2 regions of the Paenibacillus sp. FSL R7-0048 genome follow, and region 1 is predicted to be linked to the other one. Evidence: a T-box and tRNA genes for the amino acid it is inferred to sense, from the RefSeq annotation. Region 1 holds a T-box; the other holds one or more tRNA genes.

Region 1 (15,042 bases):
TTCAGGATTATAAGCAAAGGATACTTTTTCAAAGATAATCGTCCCTTGGCTTGTATTCATAATTTTGGCGTCTGTTGCATCCGCTGGTTCAGGCGAGAGGTCTAGAATGTCGAAGATCCGCTGCGCTGATGCCGTTGCCGATTGAAGCTGCGTAATCACACCTGTAATTTCATTAAACGGCTTAGCGAACAAGTTGGAGAAGATCAAAAAGCTGGACAAATCCCCTACCGTCACAAGCCCGCGAATTACCATAACACTACCGATCATCGCGATAACAGAGAAGGTAATATTATTTACTAACCGTGTTGTCGGATTGGACAAGGAACCGTAAAATTGTGATTTCACGCCAGTCTGGTACAAAGTCTCGTTTCGTTCTTCAAACTGGGTCAGTGCACGGTCTTCATAATGATAAGCTGTGACCACTTTTTGTCCGCCAATCATTTCCTCCACGTATCCGTTGAGACCGCCCAGAATTTTAGCCTGCTCCTTAAACATCTTCTGGGAGCGCATCGTAATGAATCTTGCCACAAAAAATGTAACGGGTGCTGACAGAAGAACAACTAGGGTCATTAAAGGACTAATGTACAACATAAGTACAATTGCCCCCACGATAGTGATGATCCCCGTGAGCAGTGTTGAGAAGCCTTGCAGCAGTCCATCAGAGACCGCATCCATGTCATTAACAAACCGGCTGATGCTGTCCCCTTGCGGGTGGTTATCGTGAAATTTTAACGGCAAAACATTTAATTTATCAAAAAGCTCCCGCCGTAAGTCATATACAGTCCGATAGGCAATTCGATTAGTCAGGTAGGTAAGAAGCCATCCGAAAAAGCTGCCGACAATATACACCCCTGCCAGAATCAAAAGCAGTCTAAGTACGGCGTCAAAATCAACCTCTCCCGGCCCGATCATAAAATCGATGGCGCTGCCGATGAGCAGCGGGCCAATTAGACTGGCAATCACACTGAGTATTGCGCAGATTACTGCACCTATAGCTATTTTTTTATAATGCCCTGTGTATACAATAAGTCTTTTCCAAATGTTGTTTTTGTTCATTGGCCCGACTCCTCACTTGATAGCTGGGACAGGCAGATTTCTTTATACTCTTCACAACCACGCATCAGTTCCTCATGGGTTCCGACACCGGCGATCCGCCCTTCCTCAAATACCATTATTTTATCCGCTTGTCTTACAGTGCTTACCCTCTGCGAGACAAGGAGTACGGTCATTTCCTGACTGCTCTCTTTGAGAGCCTTTCGAAGTGCCGCATCTGTGGAGAAATCCAGCGCACTGGAGGAGTCATCCAAAATAAGAATCGATGGCTTTCCTACTACTGCACGAGCTATGGTTAAGCGCTGCTTTTGTCCACCGGATAAATTTAATCCCCCACGAGATACTTGCGTATTCAACCCTTCGGGTAATTTACGTATAAACTCCTCCGCTTGAGCAATAGAGGCTGCCTGCATGATTTCTTCCTCAGTTGCATCTTCCTTGCCCCAACGTATATTCTCAGCGATCGTTCCTGTAAACAGCACAGCTTTCTGCGGTACAATCCCGATCTTCTCACGAAGCTGATGCAGCTTATAATCTCGGACATTCACACCATCCACTTTTACTTCACCTTGCACCGCATCATAAAAACGAGGGATCAAATTCACAAAAGTTGACTTACCTGAACCCGTACTGCCAATCAGGCCCACGGTCTCTCCGCGATTAATTACTAGAGATATATCCTCTAATGCCGATTCACCTGTCGTATTATACCCAAAGGATACGTGATCGAATTGTATAGCAGGGGCAGCAGGGGCAGGTTCAGCAATCACTGCATTTCCTTCCTCAGACACGGAGATCTTAACACCCAGCACTTCATTTACACGATTAGCTGAGGATGAGGCTTTGGTAAAAATAATGACCAAGTTGGAGACCACTATCAGCGCCAGCAATATTTGAGTGATGTAATTGATGAAGGCAATGATCTCCCCTTGAGACAATCGGCCCCCATCGATATGAATTCCGCCTACCCACAAAATAGCAATGATCGCCGCATTTACTACAAGTGTAGTCATCGGCCCAAGCAAAGCAGAAATCCGCGAAACCCGGATCGCTGTAGTAGTCAAATCATCGGACGAAGCATCAAAACGTTCTTTTTCTGTACGTCTTTTGGCAAAAGCACGAATTACTCGAATCCCCGACAAATTCTCACTTAGTACGAGCGCAAGGGCATCCAGCTTCTGCTGGTATTTTCGGTACAAAGGAGCACTGCGGGTGATAATAAAATATAAAATAATGCCAAAAACCGGTGTTGCCGCTATTAGAATCAGCGATAATCTAAAATCCAAAATCATGGACATTAGGATAGCCCCGATGCAGATAAACGGCGCACGAATAACTAGACGAATTAGCATAGCCACAGCAATTTGCAGCTGGTTTACATCATTGGTAATCCGATTAATAAGTGTAGGCGTACCTAAGGTATCCAGCTCAGCATACGACAAAGAGGTGATATGTCTAAACATCTTATTGCGTAGTGTCGTACCGAATCCCTGTGAAGCCCGGGCTGCATAGTATTGGCATACCATGGAGCAGCCGAAGCCAAGCAGTGACATCAGCACCATTAGGCCACCCATGCGGTAAACATAGGCGCTGTCATGATTACCAACCCCGTTGTTGATGATCAATGCGACAATGGTAGGCAAAATCAGCTCCAGAATCGCTTCCATCAGTTTGAAGATCGGTCCAATGATCGCTTCTTTTTTGTACGGCTTTAAATATACTGCAATTTTGAACAAATTCATCCACACCCAACATAAGAAGTATTTAACCACTTGAAATATGTATAAGAACAGTTATGATTATGGCATATCTACTCACATATTAATAATATTGGATTCGTATCGCTCCCATACGATTAGCATATCTCAAGTTCGGAGGATTTTTATATGGATATTAGACAACTTAAATATTTTATGGCGATAGCTGAGGAAGGACAGATTACATCTGCAGCCAAAAAACTGCAAATGGCCCAGCCTCCGCTGAGCCAGCAGCTAAAGCTCCTAGAGGAAGAACTCGGTGTAAAGCTAGTGGAACGGGGTCCACGCAGCGTGCAGCTCACTGAAGCTGGAGCCATATTGCGGGACCGTGCCCAACAAATCCTGGAGCTGGCAGATTCCACTGCCCGTGAGCTCACTGATTTTGTCAAAGGTTTAAAAGGAAACCTAGCCATTGGTACAGTTTCCTCCTCTGGAGCTACGTTGCTTCAAGATCGGCTATGTGAGTTCCACAAAACGTATAAAGGTGTGAAATTTGAGATTCATGAAGGAAATACCTTTAGAATCATTGACCTCCTGAATAAAGGTATTGTCGAAGTCGGAATTGTTAGGACACCCTTTAATGGTACAAATTTAGAATGTCTTTACACACAAGCTGAACCTATGATTGCCGTAATGACACCTGAGTATGACTGGAAAACGGATGAAACCTTTATTGAGATCGGTGAGCTAAAGGATAAGCCACTTATTATCTACCGCCGTTTTGAGCAGCTTATCCGGGAAACATGTCTTGAGAACGGCTTTGATCCGCTGATTTTCTGTATGAATGATGATGCTAGAACAACATTGCTCTGGGCAAACGCTGGTCTTGGCATCGGAATCATCCCCAAATCCGCTTTCGAATTAACGAGTAACCGTAATTTGATCTATAAAGAAATCAGTAGTGAATCACTACGCACGCGGGTCGCCGCCGTCTGGATTAAGGATAAATACTTATCATCATTGGCTTCCAAGTTTATTGAAAGCTTCAGGAATGGATAAATACCAGCTCTATTTATTCACTTGCTGTTGATCTAGCCTATCCTCTTCTTCTTTAATACGGCTAATATCAATTCGTTCAAACAATAATTGTAAATCAGTAACCTGTTGGTAAGGGGGCACCGAGCAAGGCTGCCAATTCGGTAGTTCTAACGACAGGAACCCCCTGATCTTGTCACAAGAGAACGGTAGAAACGGATGCAACAAATTCGCTAAGTTCGCAATAATCTGCACACATGTGTATATTGCAGAATCACAAGAAACCTGATCCTCTTTTATCTGTATCCATGGTTTTTGCAGATCGAAATACTGGTTTGCCTTGCGCACATAAGAAAAAATAAACTCCAGCGCATCTTTTAGATTCCCAGCCTCAATAAGCCGTCCTGATTCCAGATACAAGAGGTCAATATTGTCCTTCCACCCCTTATCTAATTGCCCATTTGGCACTTTCCCTTCATAAAACTTATCTATAAAAGCCAATGAACGGTTCACAAAGTTACCAAATGCTCCAAGCAGCTCTCCATTATGGCTATAAATAAACTCTCTCCAGGAAAAATCCGTGTCCCGCTTCTCAGGTCCATTGGCAATTAAGAAATAACGAATAGAATCTGGCTGATACCGCTCTAAAATATCAGGTACCCAGACCGCCCAATTTCGGCTAGTGGAGAATTTCTGCCCTTCAAGGGTTAAATATTCGCTAGATATAATCCTGTCCGGTAAATGCAGACCTCCTGCTCCTAATAACACAGCCGGCCATATTAAAGTGTGAAAAGGAATATTGTCTTTACCATGCACATAATAAGCGGTAATCGCCCCTTTTTCCTCTAACCAAAAATCCTCCCAGTTTCCTCCGGACTGTGCAGCCCACTGCTTACTGGCTGATAAATAACCACTTACCGCCTCAATCCAAACATAAATTTTTTTATCTTCAAATCCAGCCACAGGAACATCTACACCCCAAGACAAGTCTCTTGTTACCGCGCGGTCCTGCAGCTCTTCTTGTAAATAACGTTTGGTCAGTTTTATAGCGTTTTCTCTCCAAAATTGTGCTTCCTCTACATATTCCGTTAATTCAGACTGAAAATTAGATAAGCTAAGATAATAATGTTCTGTCGGCCTTTCTGTTGGTGTATTCCCACATAATTTGCAGACTCTGTCTAACAAATCGGCAGGATCTAGAATCGTAGAACAATAATCACATTGATCCCCTCGCGCCCGCTCACCACATACCGGACAAGTCCCTTCCACATATCTGTCTGGCAAAAAGCGCTGATCCACCTCGCAGTAACATTGAGCAATGGTTTTTTTATATAAATGACCATTCTCTAGCAGCTTTGTAAACAACGCTTGCACAACCTTATGATGCTGCTGTTGATCCGTTCGAGTATATAGATCATAACTAAATCCCAGCTGTTCAAAACACTTCAGAAACTCTTCATGATATCTGCTTGCAAAAGCTCCCGGCGTAATCCCTTCATTCGCAGCCTGAACTGCTACGGGTGTGCCATGGCAATCACTGCCTGATACATATAATACGTTATCCCCTTTGGAGCGAAAATATCGTGCCAGCACATCCCCAGGCAACACACTTGATAATCTCCCCAGATGTAAAGATCCATTCGCATACGGCCAAGCGCCACCTATAAACACATTACTCATTAACCTTCTCCTCCTTTTTTTAGACAACAAAAAACTCCCATCCACAAAGGACGAGAGTTCTACTCACGTGTTACCACCTAATTTTATAAATGCCTCATGACATTTACCTCTTCAGGTACGACGTTAATTAACGTTTATACCCTAGCACTGTAACGGATGCAGGTTCCGGCGCAGCCTACAACCCATAAGGTTTCGATGCGCAGCTCTGAGACCATATTCCCAAGGGTTTTCTTTACTCCTTTTCAGCGACCGGAGCTCTCTGTTGAAAGAATTGCCGTGGTACTCTTTCTCTTCTTTGCTTTTACATATTCAAGTTAGAGAAAATAATACTCAATTTGTTGTTTATTGTCAATGTGAAACATCAAGCTCTCTGTAACTTTTCCAGTTAATCTCCGTCTTTTATATAAATACGTTACAAGGAGGTCCCTCAGTGAAAAAAGTAAATTTGCTTACACTCTCTGTTCTTTTACTAGCAGGAGTATGGGGTTGTTCCGATCATAAAGTTAATTCTGTTCCCAAAAGTGAACCCTATACTTCCAAAGAAGCCATCAGTAGAGGGGATATTGTTTCTTTTGAAAAAGTGTACAACCTCGATAAATTCGAGAAATTTATAACTAATCTCTCCAGCAAAAAAGCAGACAATATACGCGTTACAAGTTACACAGATGAAGGCGATCCCATATTTAAGGATTTAAAATTTGACGGTAACGTGATTAATTACAGCTATGATACTTCTAATGATGCATTTGGTGGAAGCAACACAGGAGTCAGAACCGATACCTGCTCCGAAGTGACGAGTAAAAAAAGCACACAAGGTGAAATTATCTATTCGATCAGCGGTTGCAAAAATAATGACTCTGAAATTGATTACTACCTTTTTCGCACAACAAAATGAAATACTGAAATAAAAAAGACCACCCAATCATAATACAATTGGATGGTCTCTGTTCTTCATATTATTTCATGATTTTGCAAATATCATTGGTGAATTGAACAGGATCACTAACCTGTAGACCTTCGATCAACAGGGCTTGGTTGTACAGCAGGTTCGTGTATAAACCGAGCTTTTCTTTGTCGTTCTCTGCTGCCGCCTTCAAGGACTGGAACACTTCGTGATGGATGTTGATTTCGAGTACCTTATCCGCTTGCACCTCTTGGCCATTCGGCATCGATTTCAGGATTTTTTCCATCTCGATTGTCAGTTCACCTTCAGCAGAGAGACATACCGGATGAGTCTTTAAACGTTTGGAAGCTTTGACATTTTTCACTTTGCCGGACAGGATGTCCTTCATCGCTTCAAAAAGCTCCTTGTTTTCGTTCTCTTCCGCTTCCGTTGGCTTGTCCGCTTCGTCGGCTTCGATCCCCAGATCTCCGCTGGATACGGATTTAAATTCTTTTTCCTTATAAGACTGAATCATCTTGATCGCAAATTCATCAATATCATCAGTGAAGTAGAGAATTTCATACCCTTTATCCGATACAAGCTCGGTTTGCGGGAGCTTCTCGATTCTGTCGATCGACTCTCCGGAAGCATAGTAGATATATTTCTGATCTTCTGGCATTCTTGAGACGTATTCGTCCAGCGTAACCAGCTTCTTCTCCTTAGAGGAGTAGAACATCAACAAATCTTGAAGGGTGTCTTTGTGCATCCCATAATCGTTATAGACACCAAACTTAAGCTGTCTGCCAAAAGCATTATAGAACTGCTCATATTTCTCTCTTTCATCCTTCAGCAGGCTTTGCAGTTGGCTTTTCACTTTATTCTTAATGTTCTTAGCGATCAGAGTCAGCTGACGGTCATGCTGGAGCATCTCTCTGGAAATGTTCAAGGAAAGATCCTCTGAGTCCACCATACCTTTTACAAAGCTGAAGTAATCAGGCAGCAGATCCGCACATTTGTTCATGATCAGCACACCGTTGGAATAGAGCTCAAGACCTTTTTCATATTCCTTTGTGTAATAGTCAAACGGCGTATTTTCTGGAATGAACAGGATTGCATTGTACACTACAGCACCATCAGCACTGATATGAATATGTTTAAGCGGCTTATCGAAGCCGTAACGTTTCTCTGCATAGAAGTTATCATAATCTTCTGTAGTCAGCTCGCTTTTGTTCTTGCGCCAGATAGGCACCATGCTGTTTACGGTTTGTTCTTGAATAACTTCTTCGAACTCGTTCTCCGTGCCTTCTTTTGGCTTTTGCTCCTTCACGTCCATTTTAATTGGGAAACGAATGAAGTCGGAGTATTTTTTAATGATGGATTTCAGGCGGTATTCTTCCAAATATTCATCATATTGATCTTCTTCCGTATTCTCTTTAATCTTCAAAATCACATCAGTGCCGACAGAATCCTTCTCGACAGTCTCGATGGTATAGCCGTCAGCGCCCTTAGACTCCCATTTAAAGGCCTCGTCACTGCCTAATGCCTTACTGATCACTATAACGTCATCAGCCACCATAAACGCAGCGTAGAAGCCCACCCCGAACTGCCCGATGATGTTGTGGCCATCTTTAGCTTCGTTCTCTTTCTTAAAAGCAAGAGATCCACTCTTCGCGATTGTACCTAAGTTATTCTCCAGCTCCTCTTGTGTCATCCCGATACCTGTATCGGAAATCGTCAAGGTTCTGTTCGCCTTATCGGCGGTCACTTTAATATAATAATCCTCTTTATTGAAGACCAGGCCTTCATCAGCTAATGCTTTGTAATAGATCTTATCAATCGCATCACTTGCATTGGAAATCAGCTCACGCAGGAATATTTCCCGTTGTGTATAAATGGAGTTAATCATCATTTCCAGCAATCTTTTCGATTCGGCTTTAAACTCTTTTTTGGCCATGAATAAATAAATCTCCTTTCAAAATATCCTTCTTATCCAGCACATCGTGATTAGCACTCTTCTTAGATGAGTGCTAATTCTTCTTTTTATATAACATAAACTCATTTTCAATGTCAATATTTACAGCGACTTTCATTAAATAAAGCTGTATTTTGCATACAAATTTAGGATTTGATCGATAAATAACATTCAACTTGCATATAGGATGATTCTATGTTTTAAATAAATTAGATACATAAATTACAAATAAAGGTCTAGCATCTTCTCTGGAGGGATTCAAATGCATGAACAAGCACAGTCCATTGTAAATTCTTCAGCAACAAGTCCCATTAAGAATTTGATTGGCAGTGTATTTATCCCCGTACACGATATTGAAAAAGCCCGTAACTGGTATTGCCAAGTCCTAGGACTCCAAGAAGCAGATCATTCGATTATAAACGGTCATTTATGTCCGTTAACTATGCAAGGAAGCACTGGGATCATTCTGGACACCATGCCCATGTGGGGAGGTTTAGAGCCTGAAGGGGCTCCTCCAATTACAACACCTGCTCTTATGCTTATAACCGATGATCTGCAAGCCTCTTTCAACTATATAAAGGAGCTCGGTGTAAATATAGTAACCGAAATTCAAGATCAAAAATGGTTTGTAGTAAAAGACCCTGATGGAAATAAACTAATGATTTGCAAACAGCATTTGGATTAGAAATTGCAGTGGTTGTGATTTCCACTTCTTAGGGTGCATCAGAAGCTGCAGATCAAAATGAATTTCGGGATGAACAAAGGACAGCTCAGCCAAGCTTCCCCGTTCAATTTCTTCCTCTGCCACGATTTTGGGTAACAAAGCAATTCCAAGACCATTCATTACACAACGTTTAATGGCCTCCAGATTCGAAAGCTCAAAACCTATGCGGAATATGATCCCGTGCTCTTTTAACAAATTCTCGAACAAACTCCGGTAAATACAGCTTTCCTCCGAGACTATTAGCTCACAGTTATTCAGATCCTGTAGGGTTACCGTATCCATCTGGGCAAGCGGATGATGAATGGGAGCTATCAAAACAAGCGGCTCATCTCTGACGATCGTACGCTCAAGGATGGAATCCGCAGTGGTGCGATCCAACATTAAGCCTAGATCTACTTCGCCATCTTTTATTTTGGCAAGAAGATTAGCTTCCTGCATCGTTTGCAGATGAATATCCAGCTTTGGAAATTTAGTCCTTAGCTGCTGCAGGTAAGGAGGTAAATAAAAGGCCGCTAAAGAATCTATCGTCCCAATAGTTAACGTACCTCCGATTTGCTGGGCGATGGTTTCTTTTGAACGATCATATAAATCCAAAATCTCCACGAACAGCTTCAATAACTCTTCTCCTGGCGGGGTAAGCCGCAGCTGACGGCCATGCCTCTCTATTAAAGGTACTCCATATTCCTTCTCTATCTTCTGTATCTGCATCGTCACACTTGATTGTGCATATCCCAATTCTTCAGCAGCTCGCGTAAAGCTCTGACGTTTAGCCACCTCGCGGAAGGTTCGTAAATAGGTTAAATCCATTACCTCACCCTAACATCAATATTTTTGATGATCCATATCATTTATTATAGCTAACGACGATGCTACTTTCCATGGTAAAGTGTATGTAGAGGAATTAAAATATTTTGGAGGCCGATAATTTATGCTTACAGAACAACAGATTTATGGAGTTTATGTCCCCGTGGTCACCCCGTTCAATGCTGCTGGTGAAGTTGATTTGGATTCGTATCAGCGTTATGTAAAGAACATTATTAACAACAGCATACAAGGTCTGGTCGTTAATGGAACCACCGGAGAATCGCCCACTGTAACCGTAAATGAAATGCAGCTTCTAGTAAACACTTCCCGTGAGCTTCTACAATCCACATCAATCCCCTTAGTAGTTGGTACAGGTACCAATGATACAACCTCTACGGTTGCACGCACGGAAATTGCTGCAAACCTTGGTGCTGATTGTGCACTAGTAGTCGTACCTTATTATAGTCGTCCTTCACAAGAGGGTATCATTGCCCATTTCCGCAAAGCTGCAGAAGTAGGCATACCAATCATGGCTTATGATATTCCAAGTCGTACAGGTACGGCCATGACGGTAGATACTGCACGTACAATCCTAGAAATGAATAATGTTGTCGGTTTAAAAGACTGCTCAGGCAGTACAAAAATGGTTACAGAGTTAGTCCGTACAGGTGCTAAACCTGTGCTTGGCGGCGATGATTCCCTCTTTTATGAAATGCTTAGCTGCGGAGCAGCTGGGGGTATGCTTGCTACTGCCAACGTTTTCCCGGCAGAATGCCTTCGTATCTTTGAAGCCTTTACATCTGGTCAAGTGGACTTCGCTAAAGAAAGCTTTGAACAACTACTGCCGATCATCCGCCTATTATTCAAGGAATCGAATCCCGCTCCAATTAAATGGATGCTTAGCCAAAACGGCCTACTGTCCTCGGATACGCTTCGCCTCCCTATGACTTCCATCAGCGCAGGACTTCAGCAAGAACTGAGCCCCTATGTTCAGGAGAATACAATTGAAGCAACCGCATAAATGAAATAACAACAGCCGTTGTACAGTGAGGAACTGTTTAGCGGCTGTTTTTTGTTGTAAATTATCAGGAAATAAAACATAAAAAACCATCAGATTTACTCTGACGGTTTTTTTATTTTGCTATAGAAACGATACGCATTCAAACTAACTTATCTGCTGCTCGTTTTTTGTCTTCCTTTTGTGAACCACTCGGACTTTGGCTTCAATGGAGGGTTAGACTTAGGTTTTGCTTTAGCTGGTTTAGATGCCGCTGATTTTGTTGCTGCCGGTTTTGTTGCCGCAGGTTTAGCAGTTGCTGGTTTGGAATTCGACGGTCTGGAAGACGATGGTCTCGAAGCTGCTGCTTTCGAACCTGACGGTTTCGCCGAACGATCTGTCTTCATTTGCGTTTTACGAGACATCGGATAAGGATGGTCCTTAACTTCCGGAATCGATTTTCCAATCAATTTTTCAATATCTTTAAGGAAAGGAAGCTCTTCAGCTTCGCAAAAAGAAATTGCCGTTCCGCTCAATCCCGCTCTGCCTGTACGACCGATCCGGTGCACATAGGTTTCCGGAATGTTCGGTAAGTTGAAGTTGATTACGTGAGACAGCTCATCAATATCAATTCCCCGGGCAGCTATATCCGTAGCTACGAGAACACGAGTCGCACCGCTTTTAAAATTCCGCAAAGCGTTCTGGCGATCATTTTGAGATTTATTGCCGTGTATGGCTTGAGCAGCAATGTTCACTTTAGCCAGATCGCGGGTAACACGGTCTGCACCACGTTTGGTACGAGTAAACACCAATGCTGAGACGATGGATTTATCCTGTAACAGCAGGTTCAATTGGTTTTGCTTATTTCCGTTCTCTAATAAATAGATCGATTGATTGATTCTATCCGCAGTAGATGACACGGGTGTGATTTCTACCTTCACTGGATTCACAAGCAATGTTTTGATCAATTTAGAAATCTCAGTTGGCATCGTTGCCGAGAAAAACAGAGTTTGCTTCTTCGTAGGCATTTTGGCGATGATTCGTTTCACATCATGAATAAAGCCCATATCCAGCATCCGGTCAGCTTCATCCAGAACTAAAATTTGTACATATTGCAGATCTACACGTTTCTGATTGATCAGGTCGATAAGTCTACCAGGGGTAGCAATAAGAATATCGGCACCTTGATTCAGTGCGCGCTCTTGCACTTTCTGTGACACACCGCCAACAATGGCAGCAGAGCGGATATCTGTATATTGGCTATACGCTTTTATGTTATCAGCAATTTGAATCGCTAGTTCTCTTGTCGGTGTTAAAATCAACGAGCGAATGCGTCGCACATTATTGGATTTGTTTGGGCTCGATTGTTCGCTTAGCAATTGAATAATAGGCACGGAAAATGCAGCTGTTTTTCCTGTTCCCGTTTGCGCGCATCCAAGTAAATCTCTACCCGCTAATACAGCTGGAATCGACTGCTCCTGTATTGGTGTAGGTGATGTATAGTTTTCTTTGCTTAAAGCCTTCAAAATTGCAGGCACAATATTCAGTTCATTAAATGTCATTGGGTCTCCTTAATTTCTAATACATATATTCTTAACAATAAATCCTTTTGTCACGTCATAAACCATAATCATAACACAATAAGTTACATAATAATAGATTTTCTTTATCATCACACCAATTTTCATTAAAAATCCATTTCAGGATACTATCCGTTCTGCTCTTACAAAAATATTTTTACTAAAAAAATACTCCTTCTCAATTTATCCTGCGGCGTATCTTTTGTTGAGCCTGTTGAGACTGCTGAGTCTGCTGAGTCTGCTGAGCCTGTTGAGCCTGTTGAGCCTGTTGAGCCTGTTGAGCCTGTTGAGACTGTTGAGACTGCTGAGACTGTTGAGACTGCTGAGTCTGCTGAGCCTGTTGAGCCTGTTGAGCCTGGAGACTGCTGAGCCATCGGACTCAGACGCCCTTATTTTGAAAATTCGTGGATTTTGGACAAGCTATCGGACTCAGATGCAGTTATTCACACCTTCGAAGCCCAATTCAGTACAAATATAAGGCAATAAGAGCTATGCAGTCCGAAACCTTGGCAAAATAGATCAAAATGCTGAAATAGCTGCAATACAGTCCGATAAGTACAAGCCGTCGGGTAAACCACACAATCCTTACAGCACGCCGATCAGACACGCAATCCTTACAGCACGCCGATCAGACACGCAATCCTTATAGCACGCAGATCAGACACGCATTCCTTAAAGCACACAGATCAGCCACACAATCCTTACAGCACGCCGATCAGCCACGCAATCCTTACAGCACGCCGATCAACCACACAATCCTTACAGCACGCAGATCAGACACGCAATCCTTACAGCACGTAGATCAGACACGCAATCCTTACAGCACGCAGATCAGACACGCAAAAAAAGCGGAGGATTTCTCCCCCGCTTCTTATCTTTGCTATAACTATGATGACTATTCTACGATTTCAGCAGTATCGCCGTTGTTGGCACCTGCAGCGTTAGCTTCGTCAGTGTCAATATGCATATCCAGTTTAAAGCTGTCTGATACGCGTGCAATTACGTTCTCCAATACGAGACCACGGTCGCCTCCGAGGCGAACTTTAAGCAATTGCTTATCAGCAATGCCCCAAGCTTCAGCTTCAGAAGTATGGAAGTGAATGTGACGAGCGGCGATGATAACGCCCTGTTCCAATTCTACTTCGCCAGCAGGTCCTTTAAGCGTAATGCCAGGTGTTCCATCAATATTTCCAGATTCGCGAACTGGAGCTTTCACGCCAAGTGCGAAGGAGTCAGTACGGGAAATTTCTAATTGGGAAGCCGTACGAGCAGGTCCCAAAATTCTTACTTTGTCAAATTTACCTTTGCTGCCGATAACTGCTACTTGCTCATTTGCTGCAAACTGTCCTGGTTGAGAGAGGGGTTTGAACTCCGTTAGTTGATATCCTGGGCCAAACAAAGCCTCCACATGCTCTTGCGTAAGGTGAATATGTCTAGCCGACACACCTACGGGTACAGTCTTACTCATAGTAAAGTCACTCCTTGTATTTTCTCTAGTATCTGTACAAGCCATTAACCATTATACATCTTCTTAACCAAAAATAAAAAGCCCCACATCATAACGAGGGCCTTTTTTTCGACAATTCATACTTTTAGAGCAGGATTGTCATGATTTAGACACCTGAGAAGGTAAGTTTGTGCGCAGGTAGGAGACCGCATTCTCATATAACCAACCTTTTACGGAAGCTTCTGGATAGTAACGAAGCAGGTGCTCCGCGAGCTCAGGGTATTTTCCCGGATGCTCCATGTTCTCTACCCAAGTGTCAATGCCGTCAAAATCCGAACCAAACATCATATGTTTCTCGCCACCTAGACTACATACATGATCAATATGCTTTAATAAATCATCCATACGAGCTTTTCCATCATCACATACAAACCACGGATAAAAGGTCAGGCCCATTCTTCCGTCCATTGCAATCAAAGCTTTAATCTGTTCATCATTTAAATTTCTAACATGCCCACAGATTGCTGCGGCGTTCGAATGGGAAGCTATAAACGGACGTGTGCTTAAGTCGGCTAGCTCCCAAAAACCTGCCTGAGACAAGTGCGACACATCAAGCAGCATTCCACTGTCGTTGCACCATTCGATCAGCATTCGCCCTTTTTCCGTAAATCCGCCGTTGCGCTGCTCCAGTACACCATCCGCTGCCCAATTAGCATAATTCCAAGTGATTCCCAAAAACCGCACGCCAAGCTCAAAACAGAGCTGTGCATAAAACAAGTTCCCTTCTAGACCGTCTACACCCTCCAGAGAGAGCATTCCCCATGCAGATGCTCCAGTTGTTCGTTTTCCTACCTCCTCCTTCCAACGCAGCCACTGAAGGCTCTCTGCGCCTATTATTTTTTGCCGGAACAAATCAATTTGTCCTAAAACATTCTCAAAGCTAGGTCTTCCTCTACTTGCCGAAAGGTATATTGCAAAAATCTGCAATTCCACACCGCCCGCTACCAGCCGCTCTCCGGTAACATCCAGCCGAGGATCATCCTTAAAATCCATATCTGGTGATGCTTGCATTTTACTCAGCACATCACAATGAAAATCCGCAACCTGTAGCTTATCGGTTCTCATCCCAAGCCCTCGCTTTCATGCAGCCCTATTCCAGATTCTATGCTT
Region 2 (15,042 bases), 1.2 Mb from region 1:
CAAGGAAACAGTGGAAACCGGAAGTCGCTCAGCTGCTAAAGGCGGATTTACAACCATTGCATGTATGCCAAATACTCGTCCGGTGACAGATAGCCCGGAGATCGTGCAATTTGTGAAAGACAAGGCGCGTGAAGCAGGACTAGTTAAAGTGCTTCCTTATGCAGCCATTACGAAAAATGAGCTCGGACGTGAGTTGACGGATTTTGCGGCGCTCAAAGAAGCTGGAGCTATTGGATATACAGACGACGGTGTGGGCGTACAAAGTGCTCAAATGATGAAAGATGCAATGAACATCGCAGCATCGCTTGATATGCCAGTCATTGCCCACTGCGAAGATAATTCGCTGGTTGAAGGCTGCTGTGTAGCTGAAGGTGAGTTCGCTAAGAAGCATGGCCTCAAAGGAATTCCGAATGAGTCAGAAGCGATCCATGTTGGACGCGATATTTTGCTGGCAGAAGCGACAGGCGTTCATTACCATGTATGCCATGTCAGTACTGAACAGTCGGTGCGGCTGATTCGCCAAGCAAAAGAGATCGGCATTAAAGTAACTGCTGAGGTATGTCCGCATCACTTGCTTCTTGCTGAAGACGATATTCCAGGCCTGGATGCCAATTGGAAAATGAACCCGCCGCTGCGCTCCCGCCGCGATGTTGAGGCGTGTATCGAAGGGTTGCTTGATGGCACACTAGATATGATTGTTACAGATCATGCGCCACATAGTGAAGAAGAGAAGGCGAAGGGAATGCAGCTGGCACCTTTTGGTATCGTTGGATTCGAGACAGCTTTCCCACTCTTATACACAGCGTTTGTAGAAACCGGAAAATGGGATTTATCCTTACTAGTACAAAGAATGACTGCCGATCCTGCACGGGTATTCAGATTGAACACCGGGGTTATGGAGATCGGAGCTCCTGCAGATTTGACACTGATCGATCTGGAGCAGGAAAAAGAAGTAGATCCAAGTTCCTTCGCAAGCAAAGGACGTAACACTCCTTTTGGCGGCTGGAAGCTTAAGGGTTGGCCAGTAAAAACTTGGGTGGACGGCAAAGCCGTATGGACTGAGAAAAACTAGCGGACTGGTGAGGCGAAATTGCTGATCTTTACAGATCAGCAATTTGAACGCGTACACTCCGGAAGGCATGCAAGGCATACGTATTAGACTACAGAACATGAAGGAGTGGAAGGGAATGCAGGCGAGATTGCTGCTTCAAGACGGAACTTTATTTACAGGTACCGCATTTGGCGCTGAAGGTGAAAAGACAGGCGAGGTTGTTTTTAACACAGGAATTACAGGATATCAAGAGGTGCTGTCTGACCCTTCATATTGCGGACAAATCGTTACCATGACGTACCCATTGATCGGGAACTACGGGATTACGCGGGATGATTTCGAATCTGTTCGACCTTTCGTACACGGTTTTGTAGTGCGTCGTCATGAAGAGGTTCCAAGTAACTGGCGCGCAGAATACAGTGTGGACGACCTGCTGAAAGAATATGATATTCCTGGAATCAGCGAGATTGATACCCGGATGTTGACGCGGATTATTCGCCACTACGGAACAATGAAGGCGATCCTGACTACCTCTAACAAACGTGTTGAGGAATTGATGGAAATGATGGGCGACACCTCAATTGAAGAATTGCGCAATCAGGTAGCTCGCACATCTACTCCAAGCATGTACAATAGCCCAGGAACTAAAGAGCGCATCGTCTTGGTAGATTACGGCGCGAAGGCTGGCATCTTGCGCGAGTTGAACAATCGCGGTTGTGATGTTGTAGTTGTACCTCATGACGTAACCGCTGATGAGATTCGTCGCCTCAATCCAGATGGTATCCAGCTGTCCAACGGCCCTGGGGACCCGAAAGACGTCCCACACGCAGTGAAGACGATCTCGGAATTGCTTGGTGAATACCCAATTTTCGGCATCTGCTTAGGTCACCAGCTGTTTGCACTGGCTTGTGGCGCGGATACAGAGAAGCTGAAATTCGGGCACCGTGGAGGTAACCATCCGGTTAAAGAATTGGAGAGCGGACGTTGCTTCATTACTTCTCAGAACCATGGCTACACAGTGAATGAAGATTCTGTGAAGAGCACGGATCTAGAAGTTACTCACATTAATAATAATGATAAGACCGTTGAAGGACTTAAACATACCCGTTACCCTGCATTTTCAGTACAGTACCATCCAGAAGCAGCACCGGGACCTCATGACAGCAGCTATTTATTCGATCGTTTCTTACAGATGATCGCTGATCATAAAGCTAACACACCTGTAAGCTCGCGCCAGGCGCAGCTTGCGGCAAACGCCAGAATCACGGCGCCAAAACCTACAGTAAAACAGCTTGAAGCCGTGAAAGGAGCTCTATAACATGCCTAAGAATGAAAAGCTTAAAAAAATATTAGTAATTGGTTCTGGACCGATTGTTATCGGGCAAGCCGCAGAATTTGACTACGCCGGAACTCAGGCCTGTCAGGCCCTGAAAGAAGAAGGCGTGGAAGTTGTGCTGATCAACAGTAACCCAGCGACTATCATGACTGACACCAATATGGCTGATAAAGTTTATATCGAGCCGATTACCCTTGAATTCGTAACTGGCATCATCCGCCAGGAGCGCCCGGATGGCTTGTTGCCAACTTTGGGAGGACAGACAGGTCTTAATATGGCTGTAGAATTGGCTCGTGCAGGAGTACTAGAACAAGAGAATGTTAAGCTTCTAGGTACCCAGCTTGAATCCATCGAAAAAGCAGAGGATCGCGATTTGTTCCGCGATTTGATGCGCGAATTGGAACAGCCTGTACCAGAGAGCACTATTATTACCACAGTAGATGAAGCGATGAAATTCGCTGAGGAAATTGGTTTCCCACTGATTGTACGCCCAGCCTATACGCTTGGCGGCACCGGCGGCGGGATCTGCGACAACGAAGAAGAGCTGCTTGAGACTGTCAAAGCAGGTATTCGTTATAGTCCAATTGGACAATGTTTGGTGGAGAAAAGTATTGCCGGCATGAAGGAAGTTGAATACGAGGTTATGCGTGATGCGAATGACAACTGTATCGTTGTCTGCAACATGGAGAACTTTGACCCGGTAGGTGTGCATACGGGTGATAGTATCGTTGTGGCACCTAGCCAAACGTTATCCGATCGTGAATATCAAATGCTGCGCAGCGCTTCACTCAAAATCATTCGTGCGCTGAATATCGAGGGTGGCTGCAACGTGCAGTTCGCACTGGATCCGCAAAGCTATCAATATTATGTAATCGAAGTAAATCCACGTGTCAGCCGCTCTTCGGCTTTGGCTTCGAAAGCAACCGGTTATCCGATTGCCAAAATGGCTGCCAAAATCGCGCTTGGTTACACACTCGATGAAATCGTCAATCCAGTTACTGGACAGACCTATGCTTGCTTCGAGCCTACACTTGACTATATCGTAAGCAAAATCCCACGCTGGCCGTTCGACAAATTCATTCATGCGAACCGTAAGCTGGGCACACAAATGAAAGCAACTGGAGAAGTTATGGCCATCGGTCGTACCTTTGAAGAGTCCATTCATAAAGCAATTCGTTCCCTGGAAATCGGTGTACACCGTTTCCGTCTGCCGGGCGCTGAGGATCTGGAAGAAAGCGTCCTGCGTGAACGTCTGGCAAAACCTGATGATGAGCGATTGTTCTTGATCGCTGAAGCTTTCCGCCGCGGATTTGGCTTGCAAGAGATTCAAGACATTACTAACGTAGACTGGTGGTTCCTGTCCAAAATCGAGGGACTGATCAACTTTGAAGAGGTCATCCGTGGGGATGAAAGCTTATCAGAAGAAACCTTGTATCAAGCTAAACGCAGAGGTTTTACAGACCGTGCGATTGCTGAGATACGTGCAGAAGGACAAGCGAACGGTAAATACACCAAAGAAGCTGATGTACGCGCGCTTCGTTTAGAGCGAGGATTAACGCCTGTATTCAAAATGGTAGATACCTGTGCAGCTGAGTTCGAAGCTTCTACACCTTACTACTACTCTACTTATGAGACTGAAAATGAGGTCATTCATTCCGATAAACAAAAGGTTATCGTGCTTGGATCGGGTCCAATCCGGATCGGCCAAGGGATTGAGTTCGATTACTCCACTGTGCATGCAGTGTGGGCGATTCAGAAGGCAGGTTATGAAGCGGTTATTATCAATAATAACCCTGAGACTGTATCTACGGACTTTAATACTTCGGACCGGTTGTATTTCGAACCCTTGTTCTTTGAAGATGTAATGAACGTAATTGCGCAAGAGAATCCGATTGGGGTTATCGTACAGTTCGGAGGCCAAACAGCCATTAACCTTGCTGCACCACTAAGTGCGGCTGGCGTTAAGATTCTCGGAACTAGCCTAGACAGTATTGACGAAGCTGAAGACCGGAAGAAATTCGAAGCTTTGTTGGCTCGTCTGGATATTGCCCAACCAAAAGGAAAGACGGTTATCAACGTAGATCAAGCAGTAGAAACTGCACAATCGCTTGGATATCCGGTGCTGGTACGTCCTTCCTATGTACTTGGTGGACGCGCAATGGAAATTGTATATAATGATGCGGAATTGCTTAGCTACATGGTAGAAGCGGTTAAGGTGAATCCGGAGCATCCGGTATTGATTGACCGTTACATGTTAGGTAAAGAGGTTGAGGTAGACGCAATTTGTGACGGTGAGACGGTAGTTATTCCAGGGATCATGGAGCATGTTGAGCGTGCAGGTGTTCACTCCGGTGACTCCATCGCTGTATATCCTCCGCAATATCTGGATGAAGGTCTGAAAGCAAAAATTGCTGAGATCACAATCAAGATTGCTAAGGAACTGAAAACGATTGGTCTGGTCAACATCCAGTTCGTTATCTATCAGAATGAAGTGTACGTAATTGAAGTAAATCCACGTTCATCGCGTACGGTTCCATTCTTGAGTAAAGTAACTGGAATTCCAATGGCGCATCTGGCAACCAAAATCATTCTCGGCGGCAAGCTGAAAGATGACGGTTATACAGAAGGTCTATGGCCGGAAAGTGATTATGTATCGGTTAAAGTGCCGGTGTTCTCTTTTGCCAAGCTCCGTAGAGTAGAACCAACGCTCGGACCTGAAATGAAATCGACGGGTGAGGTTATGGGCCGCGATAAATTGTATGCAAAAGCTTTGTATAAAGGTCTAATCGGAGCAGGAATGAAAATTCCAGCAACCGGCGCTATCATCGTTACAGTGGCAGATAAAGATAAAGCAGAAGCTGTTGAGCTTATGAAAGGCTTTCACTCGCTGGGTTACAAGATCATTGCTACCGGAGGCACCGCTCAAGCGCTTGAAGAAGCAGGTCTCAACGTAATGAACGTGAACAAGCTGGATGAAGGTGCGCCGAACATTCTCGACTTGATTCGTGGTGGGCAAGCCAACTTCGTCTTTAATACACTGACTAAAGGGAAAACACCAGAGCGTGATGGATTCCGTATCCGTCGTGAAGCGGTTGAGAATGGTGTCGTATGTATGACATCACTCGATACAGTAACGGCACTGCTCAGAATGCTGCAGACGATCAACTTCTCGTCACAGTCCATGCCTGCTTTTGTCGGTCAATTAAACTAATCTCATAAAGATGTATAGGGCGGTTTGCGTTTACGCAGACCGTTCCGCTATGCCTAGGGGCTAATAAATGAAGAGTGTGGATTTAAGTCTGCACTGGATGGGAGAACGGTTATGGGACAGGGAGATGCGAAGTGGAATGAAATGGCGAATCGCTTGATGATCGCCTTAGATTACCCTGATGTTGCTGGGGCAAGAACCTTGATTGACAAGCTGGAAGGGATTCCTTGTTATATGAAAGTGGGAATGCAGCTTTTTTATGCAGCCGGACCGGAATTCATTAATGAACTGAAATCTCGGGGGTATTCTGTATTTGCAGATGTCAAAATGCATGATATTCCTAACACGGTAAAAGGCGGGGCAGAAAGCCTTACGAACCTCGGTGTGGATATGTTTAACGTACATGCCGCAGGAGGCTCAGCGATGATGGCTGCAGCCCGGGAAGGCGCTGCTTCAGTAGTTAATGCGAATGCTGCACTTAAAATGCCTTTGATTATCGCAGTTACACAGCTGACCAGCACGAGCCAAGAAGTGATGAATAACGAAATTGGAATCGCAGGAGAAGTAGAAGATACTGTGGTCAGATACGCTAAGCTGGCAGCCGCTGCAGGTCTGGATGGGGTAGTGGCTTCACCGCAAGAGTCTTCAGCGATCGCAGAGGCTTGTGGGCCCGCATTTTGTACAGTTACACCTGGTATCCGGCCAGCAGGTGCATCCCTAGGTGACCAGTCCCGGGTGATGACGCCGGGCAAAGCCATTCAGCAAGGCAGCCACTTTCTGGTGGTGGGCCGTCCTGTTACAACTGCGGCTGATCCACGTCAAGCAGCACTAAATATTATTGAGGAGATGACCCTAGCATGAGTACATTAAATAGAAGTGAACAAGTAGCAAGTTATCTGCTTACGATAGGAGCAGTGGCACTGCGTCCGCAGGAGCCTTTTACCTGGACCTCTGGTATTAAATCCCCGATCTATTGCGATAACCGTCTGACTATGGCTTACCCAGAGGTACGTAACTATATTGCTGATGCCTTCGCTGAGCTTATTAAAAGCCAGTATCCAGACGCAGAGGTGATCGCAGGTACAGCAACCGCAGGCATTCCTCACGCAGCTTGGGTAGCTGATAAACTTAATCTGCCAATGGCTTATATCCGCGATAAAGCTAAAGGTCACGGCAAGCAGAACCAGATCGAAGGACTGATTAAGCCGGGGCAAAAGGTAGTCGTTATCGAAGACCTGATCTCCACTGGTGGAAGCTCCATCAAAGCAGCTCAAGCTGTGCAAGAAGCAGGCGCAGAAGCGTTGGCTGTATTGGCAATCTTCAGCTACGAGCTGGACCGTGCGGTGGATGCTTTTGCCGCAGCAGAGATGCCATTACAAAGTTTGTCCAACTACAGCACATTGATTGATGTGGCTCTTACACAAGGCAAGATCGCAGCTACAGATGTGGAACTGCTGATATCTTGGAGAAAAGATCCTTCCGCATTTGGCGTTTAAACTAAATATTTGAGTATAGATTGGACGGGCCTCTCACTTTTTGGTGGGAGGCTTTTCTTTTTAACTACATTGAGTGTAATAAAAAGGAAAGCTTAAAGCACACTCTGCTGTATAGGTGCATAAAGTACGTTGTTATTTATTGCTGAAAGATGCAATTATCCATCCGCGGCAGGTGTAAACTCTGGCGCTCTGGAATACTATACTCTGCCCCGGTGATTCCATCGTGCTGTCGTCACACACGCCGAATAGTTGCAGTTTGTGCACTTAAACTAACCTTCCTTAGAGGATCTGGCGATATAGTTGCATTTTGTGCAATTATATCACCCAGAAATCTGCCGAAAGCTCCTAATAACGTTTTTTAACTGCACATAGTGCAATTAAAGGAGAAGCACAACACACTCAGCTGTAATAGTTGCACAAAGTGCAATTATCCTGCCGCAGAAGGGGCTATTTGTGCCGGTCACATGAAATGTAGTAGGTTAGTTAGTAGGGAAGGCGAATGCTGTACTGGTAAAAGGAAAAGTAGAGTGGAGAGTAGGGTTTTGGTGTTTGCATTCACATTTCACATCTACATTTACATTCACGTTCTGACACTTGGCTGACCTGCGTTCTGTCGCTCTGGTATATTGCGCTCTGACACTCGGGATTCTGAAACTCTGCTGTTATGCGCTAACGCTCTATGCTCTGGCTCTGAACACTCTGATACTCTGATACTCTGACACTCTGGAATACTATACTCTGCCCCGGTGATTCCATTGCGCTGTCGTCTCAAACGCCGAATAGTTGTAGTTTCTGCACTTAAACTAACCTTCCTTAGAGGATCTGGCGATATAGTTGCACTTTGTGCAATTAAATCAGCCAGAAATCCGCTGAAAGCACCTAATAACGTTTTTTAACTGCACATAGTGCAATTAAAAGGAGAAGCACAACACACTCAGCTGTAATAGTTGCACAAAGTGCAATTATCCTGTCGCAGAAGGGCATTTCAGTATCCTCAGGGAACTCGCGGAACGTTTTTTATAGAAATAATATGAAGAAATCGTAGCATAACTTTAAACAGCCTGTAACTTCCCCTCCTGAATAAAGCTATATACTGTTACTAGAATTATGGGTAATTATTCATAAGGTGGATGGATTGAGTATTTTATGGGAGGGTTCAAGAATGAATCATATAAATAATAATAGAAGGCTATGGCGGCGCTGGTTAAGCTTTGGAATATGTGCAGCACTCCTATTGCCTTTAATTTCTGAAAGCAGGCATACAGCTTGGGCGGAGGCTTCTAAGCCATCTACAGAACAGCGCGTGTTACGTATTGGCAGCCTCTGGTCTGGAGAGGACGATTCTTCTTTTCGTCAGCAGTTTACAGATATGTATGAATTGCAGCATCCTGAAATCAAACTTGAGATTATTCCAGCCATCAATATGAATGAGCTTCGTTTTGACAGCACCTATCCAGAGGTTAACCCAGATAATCTGGAGAATATCCGAGATATTATGGGCGGTGCAGAGCCAGTTGATGTAATCGTCGGTGATAGTACATTGGTGAAGAGTTTGGTGGAACATAATCTGGTGCAACCGCTGGAGCCGCTTATCGCACGAGATCAATATGATTTAAGCAATATGGCGCCTACGATGCTAAGTGGAGTTCGTGAGCTGGGTGGAGGAAGTCTTTACGCGTTAGCGCCGACTTTTATGTCGAGTGCGTTATATTTTAACAAAGGTATTTTTGATGCTGCTGGTGTAGGTTATCCGACAGATGGGATGACTTGGGATGAAGTGTTCGCGCTGGCCGAAAAGGTGACCAAGAAATCGACAAATAAAGATAAGCGTATATATGGCTTTTCGATGAACCGTTATATGAGCGATCCTTTCTGGGATATGCAGACCTATGTCTCACCGCTGGAGCTTGCTATGTATGACAACAAGGGACATAAGATGGAGGTAAACCAAACACAGTGGAGTCAAGCTTGGACGACCTACAGCCAATTGGTGAAAAAGCAAATTACACCTGGGTTAAACGGTATGGATTTTATAGAAACAGAACGGAGTACCTATAGTCCTGTCCAAGGGGATCTCTTCCTTACCGGAAAAGCTGCAATGGTAATTGGAGAATACGATTATCTTAATGAGCTTGCAGGTGTGAGCCGCAATGCAGCAAAAATTAAAAATTATAATCCTGTCGATTGGGGTTTCGTTACCGTACCTACTTTTAAGGAGAAACCAGGAGTGGCTGTAGGTACTTGGGTAGGTAATATGATGGCTATCAACACTATGGCTGCTAATAAGGAAGATGCGTGGGATTTGATCAAATTCGTCAACAGTAATGAAGTAGCTAAAATTAAAGCCCATACCCGCGGGGAACTAACTTCCCGTAAGGATTACATTACCACGAAAGTACCTTCAGTAAATCTGGAGTCCTTCTATACGCTTAAACCATTACCAGCCAATGATCCTTTGATGAACGTCCTACAAACACAGAAGCCTGGAATTAGCCGTATTAACGATGTTGGGCGTCAACTGTTCACAGAAGTTTATCAGGGCAAGAGAACGGTCGAGAGTGCACTTAAAGCTTGGGAGAAGCAAGGGAATACGATGCTGGGTACGCTCGAAAAAGATCCCACATATTATTTTGACTCCATAGGGGATTGAGTTTTGGAATATGTAGAAGCCACCGGATTTCCGGTGGCTTATTTTGTGGAACTTGGGCATGATAAGTTCAGAGCAGCGTAAGATTAATTTGCGAAAAGGAGAAGAGGGCATCATGAATTGGATATACTTCGCGAAACTGTTCAGAACGAGATTTCAAGCAGGCTGTTTGGCAAAAAGACTGGAGCAAGATGGCTGGATTTATGGCTATCATGACCCAAGTTTTGTGGAGATTTATCGATCCCGCAAAGGAAGATATGGGGTTAGATTTTTGCCTTGAGAACTTTTACAAATTCATCCTTGACGTAGACCCATTTTGTACTGTATATTATTTATTGTCGCTGTTTGAATATTATTTCTGACGCGGGGTGGAGCAGCCCGGTAGCTCGTCGGGCTCATAACCCGAAGGTCGCAGGTTCAAATCCTGCCCCCGCAACCAATTTTATTACAACAGCAATTGTACATTCGGATATTTTTAGATCCGGGCCCTTAGCTCAGTTGGTTAGAGCGGTCGGCTCATAACCGATTGGTCGGGGGTTCGAGTCCCTCAGGGCCCACTTATCAAAAACCCTTACCTTGTAAGGGTTTTTTGCTGTCTATAGGCTCCTTGTAAGTAGAAGTGGAAGAGTTGGAAAAGCGACAAAATAGAAAATGATCACATTTTGGTCACGGCGTTGTTAGATCCACTGGTTTTATCATAGATCATCTGGAAAACGGTAAAAAGTATGTATTCTGTGGAACTGCCCTACTCTTGTAGAGGAAAGGGGACAGTCATGACATATAGACTATTAAGTAGCAAGCACCATACGCCGTAGATTTTGATTGAATTAAAAGCATGTCCAATACGCTGAAATTGATGATTTCTTTGAAAAGGTTAATGCTGAATTTTGATAAGAAGCAATAAAGGATGCCGTATATTCGCTCGGCATCCTTTATTGAAGATGGATATACTAACTTAACAGCCTTTTAATTTATCATCAGAAGTTGATTAATAGCTTATTGATTATCCCCAAACCAGATGTTCTCAGTACCGGTCCGCGTGTCTGTCCATACGCTCACTAGACGGCCTGTTTGGGGGACGATGGCATTACCGATGTAGTCCCCAATTAGGGGGATGCCGGTGACGTCAAAGGAAGTTGTTGTTATCCGGGTGTTTGTATACGTCATACCGCCATCTCTAGATGTTGCTAGATAAACATCAAGGTTGAGGGGGTTGACTCGATTAGTGTAATAGGTAACGAATATTGCACCATCCGCAGGGGATACGGTGATGGCTGGGAAAAAGTTTTGGGAGCCAACCGGACTACCTGTAATGGATATTGGTGCCCCCCAATCCACACCAAAATTGGTGGAAGTGGCAAGAAAAATATCGGAATAACCTTCTCGAAAATCTTGCCATACAGCATAGACATTCCCTCGCGTCGTCGGTGCATTAGAAATATCTGCTGCGAGGGAAGGGTATGTCAGACATCTAAATGTATATCCCGGCAATGGATCTGGTGGGACTACAACGCTGGCGACCATGGTTTCAGGAGTAAAAGTGACCCCACCGTCTGAGGATGTGCGAATTTTAAGATCAGTATTACCGGGAGGCTGATTGATCCATCCCACGATAACAATCCCATTTAATGTAATTGCTATACCGGGGAATTCTTCGAATTCTTCGACCGAAGACAGCAGGGAGGGACTGGAATAGGTACTACCGTTATCTAGGGAACGATTGAAGAATATCGTATTTCCCGGTATGAATTGTGTGTTGTAATCATGCGTATAACCAGTATATACATTTCCAAAAAAGGGACTTGATCCAGCTTTGTCGGTGACAACGACCACCTGATCATCATTTACAAACTGCCCAAACCCTTGATTCACGATGACTGGCGGTCCGAATGAAGAGGCATTGTCGGCAGATGTATAGGAGACGATCGACCCGCTGAGACCGTCTGAATCGAAGGCGTGGGCTAATACTACGAAAGTGGTCGGGAAAATATAATCAATATGTGGTGCTTCGATGCCTGCAAATCCTGTCGGTAACGGCAATAACGTTGTTGTCCAAGTGGCACCTGCGTCAATAGATTTGTATAAACCTATATTAGGAGGGCCTAATCGAAGATCTACAGCTACGGCAACCATAACTGAAGGATTAAGCCAATTTACCGCGATGGTGGGCTCAAACTGAACGCTTGCGCTCGGTGAAAGTTGAATATTAACCATGCAAAGCTCCTTTCGTCATAGAGTTTTTGGTACTTACGGGTTCAGCTGAGCTATGAAAGTAAGTTCGGATTGCAGCACTCTTTGATGGGGGATGACGTTTCCTGACGAATCCGTTCCAAACACCGTGATAATCGTGTCTGCCGGTGCGTTTCCAGTTACGAGAAATTGGACTTCATAAGCTGAATTGCCTGCGATATTAAAACTGAGAAACTGGCTGGTGTTAGCATTAACATTTAATGAGTTGGAGTAGACCAAACCTTTACTAACCAAGGTATTCCATACGTAAACGTGATAGACTACGTTAGATGAAAAACTAAGGTTGTCATTATCGATATTAATGAGCACGTTGGATGCTGGGGTAGTCCCTGTGTTCGTAATGATGCCTGTTGTTGTTGCCATGAGCTTCACCTCTTTATTAGTTTGCTATATATATATGAATTGAGATTCATTGTGTTTGGACAAGGGAATCAGAAAAATCGCGGAAATGAATACTGAGAGGTCTAATTAGGTGGGGAAATACAAATAAATTTTCAGAAATCTGAAGATAACTTGATTATAAGTTGAACAGCAATTGACGATTTTTACGACTTCTCTGCCACTGCTGCTCTTGTAAGGCGCATGCAGGTAACTATTCGCTATCAGCAGGAGAATTTAAAGAATTTTAAATAGAAGGTCTGACATTTATTTTAAATAAATGTTATAATTATAATATCAGTGTGTAGAGATATTGGTCTTTTTTATTGGGCCAAAAATATATGTCTCATGATACGTCTGCCATCTGAAATATTATTCACGGAGATGACAAACATGCATGGAGACACAAGACTGCCCAGAAACGGAAAAGAAGGTATATTATTTTTACTCATTATTTCAATCATTTCAGTTAACACTATTGCCCCTATTATTGTGGGGTTGGAACGCGGCTTCAGTAAGGAAGTGTATATAGATACACTAAAGGTTATTCCGTTTATGTGGATGATCGTAGTTTTATCCGTAAGATTAGTTGCAGGTCCGATTGTCGGGAAAGTGATGCCGAAATTCATGGGACAAACCGATGGATTTAATGCAAGGATTCTGTTGAATACTTTATTGAATGTCACAGTGTTATCTATTTTACTATCAATTATCGGCACATGGGTTGGGACGAAACAAATAAGCCTGGATCCACTTAAAAACTTCCTTCACATCTGGCCGAGAAACTTTGGAATAGCATTTTGGATTGAACTGTTGGTTGCGCAGCCGATCGCAAGATTTGCGATGAAAACATTACACGCAAGACAGGATCGTAAAACAGAAAGTGTAAATGCGTAACTAGCTAGAGTGTAGTAGACTAATAAGAAATTCAAGGAGCGTCCATGGTGGGCGTTCCTTTTTTTGTAGCAATCGGAAGTATCGAGAGAGACCCTGTGTTCCTTTGAAATTTGATTCGATAACAATTACGTGAACGATGCTTCTCCTGTCGGACACAGCTGACCCTTAAAGCGGTTTTTTTCCACATTTGCAATTCTAACGGACTCCATAGTCGCTATTGGCATAAAAAGTACCGCATGTGAGCCTCTTTCTAGGCATTAGCGTCCATGGAGTCCGAAACCATGCTCTTAAGGCTGAAAATCAGCAAATAGCGACATCTGGGTCCGATAGCTCGAGGTGGAGGAGGTTAGTTCGTTAATTCGTTAGCTCGTTAGTGCCGTGCTCTTCACAGATTTAGTTGCAGAAATTACAATGAGAAGCAGCTTTTAAAGGAACAATCAGTAGTCTCACCTCTACAACCAGCATATCTAGTATGCGAGTTCATAAACCATTCAGTAAAGCATAAAACGGCACTGCTCCAAACCATGAAATGGTTTTGAAGCAGCGCCGTTTTTGTTAGCAGTCATCTAAATTGTCCAATGGAGAGCAGGGCGACCGAAACGAGGTTCTCAATTGCTTCCGATCGCAGCCCCAGTCGCAGTTCCGATCGCAGTCCCGATCGCAGTCCCGATCGCAGTTCTGATTGCAGTCCCGATCGAGTCCCGATCGCAGTCCCGATCGCAGTCCCGATCGCAGTCCCGATCGCAGTTCTGATTGCAGTCCCGATCGCAGTCCCGATCGCAGTCCCAACCGCTATCCCTGGGTTTCCACCAGCATTCCTAAAGTTTCATGCTGTTCCACAGCTGCTGGAATGCCCCGGATTCGACCTCGAAGAATACCGGTGCTTGACCGTAGCGTACAAGTCCTTGACCGAACAGCGTCAGCTCTACTCGGGCGTTGTCTTCCAGCTGTAAATAGATGATCTTGCGGTCTTCGCTGTCGTAGATGCCTTGCTCGATCAGCGGCTCTGCTGCCAGCGGTTTAGCCGCTTGGAGGGCTGTCAGGAAGCCATCAAGCGCCTCGCCATTGGCGATTGGCGCCTGCTGCTGGAGGCCGTTGTTCCAACTGTTGAAGCTTTCCCATTGAGCTGAAGTAACTCGGCCTTCAAGATTCAGCTTGCCGAACAGGTCGGCGCCGCTGTTTATGGTGATGCCGTTGGTGTGCTCATACAGTTCGGCGAATACCTCGTCGTTGATTACCGAATAGGACATAATCAGAAAGCTGGGGTCATAGCCCTTCACGGAATAGAGATCCGTTTCGCCGATGTTCGAGGCTAACTCAATATATTCGTCGTTACCGCTCCATTCGTTGATGCCTCCTGTGGTGCGTCCCAACTTATCACCGCGCAGAGCAGCAGCATCGGTAGCGTCAATGCGAGTCGCTGACTGTGTATAAATATTATTTTTATACACGACCAAGGCCATCATATCTGCCTTCACGCCAGACTCCTTATCTGGCAGTTTCAGCTTGGGAATGACAATGCTGCCGGATGTAGCTGTGCCTGAATTGCCAGCATTGCTTGCTCCCGGAGTTACCTGGGCAACCTGCCCTGGGGAGCTCTGACTGTTCAACTGCTGCCATATACTAGGCCCAGCCAGACCTATTCCTGCGGCGAGCACGACACTTGCTGCGATATAAACGGTTTTGCGCGGACGCTTCCGCTCCTGCCGCTGCTCTATTTTATTGAACAATTCTTTTTTCATCTCTTCACCTGGTTTCATCGAATCCACCGCTTTCTTA

The links. The T-box of region 1 lies ahead of metG (methionine--tRNA ligase). A T-box ahead of a tRNA ligase gene usually reads a tRNA of that ligase, here a tRNA-Met.
Region 2: it encodes a tRNA-Met, which carries the amino acid that the T-box ahead of metG (methionine--tRNA ligase) is inferred to sense. The anticodon was not compared.

The regions. Positions count from the first base shown of each region.
Region 1 is NZ_JBBORF010000001.1:4,291,157-4,306,198, forward strand. Features, by position in the region: gene NSQ91_RS19080 (ABC transporter ATP-binding protein) at 1-1,056, opposite strand, end outside; gene NSQ91_RS19085 (ABC transporter ATP-binding protein) at 1,053-2,789, opposite strand; gene NSQ91_RS19090 (LysR family transcriptional regulator) at 2,940-3,809, shown strand; gene metG (methionine--tRNA ligase) at 3,819-5,465, opposite strand; T-box leader at 5,509-5,770, opposite strand; gene NSQ91_RS19100 (DUF4362 domain-containing protein) at 5,896-6,360, shown strand; gene htpG (molecular chaperone HtpG) at 6,422-8,302, opposite strand; gene NSQ91_RS19110 (VOC family protein) at 8,583-9,005, shown strand; gene NSQ91_RS19115 (LysR family transcriptional regulator) at 8,976-9,851, opposite strand; gene dapA (4-hydroxy-tetrahydrodipicolinate synthase) at 9,973-10,869, shown strand; gene NSQ91_RS19125 (DEAD/DEAH box helicase) at 11,019-12,407, opposite strand; gene pduL (phosphate propanoyltransferase) at 13,321-13,893, opposite strand; gene NSQ91_RS19135 (dipeptidase) at 14,032-14,997, opposite strand.
Region 2 is NZ_JBBORF010000001.1:5,441,752-5,456,793, reverse strand. Features, by position in the region: gene NSQ91_RS24250 (dihydroorotase) at 1-1,072, shown strand, start outside; gene carA (glutamine-hydrolyzing carbamoyl-phosphate synthase small subunit) at 1,188-2,369, shown strand; gene carB (carbamoyl-phosphate synthase large subunit) at 2,371-5,598, shown strand; gene pyrF (orotidine-5'-phosphate decarboxylase) at 5,710-6,456, shown strand; gene pyrE (orotate phosphoribosyltransferase) at 6,453-7,091, shown strand; gene NSQ91_RS24225 (ABC transporter substrate-binding protein) at 8,254-9,741, shown strand; gene NSQ91_RS24220 (hypothetical protein) at 9,854-10,018, shown strand; tRNA gene NSQ91_RS24215 (tRNA-Met) at 10,101-10,177, shown strand; tRNA gene NSQ91_RS24210 (tRNA-Ile) at 10,222-10,295, shown strand; gene NSQ91_RS24205 (sialidase family protein) at 10,735-11,952, opposite strand; gene NSQ91_RS24200 (hypothetical protein) at 11,986-12,351, opposite strand; gene NSQ91_RS24195 (hypothetical protein) at 12,760-13,263, shown strand; gene NSQ91_RS24190 (hypothetical protein) at 14,082-15,042, opposite strand, start outside.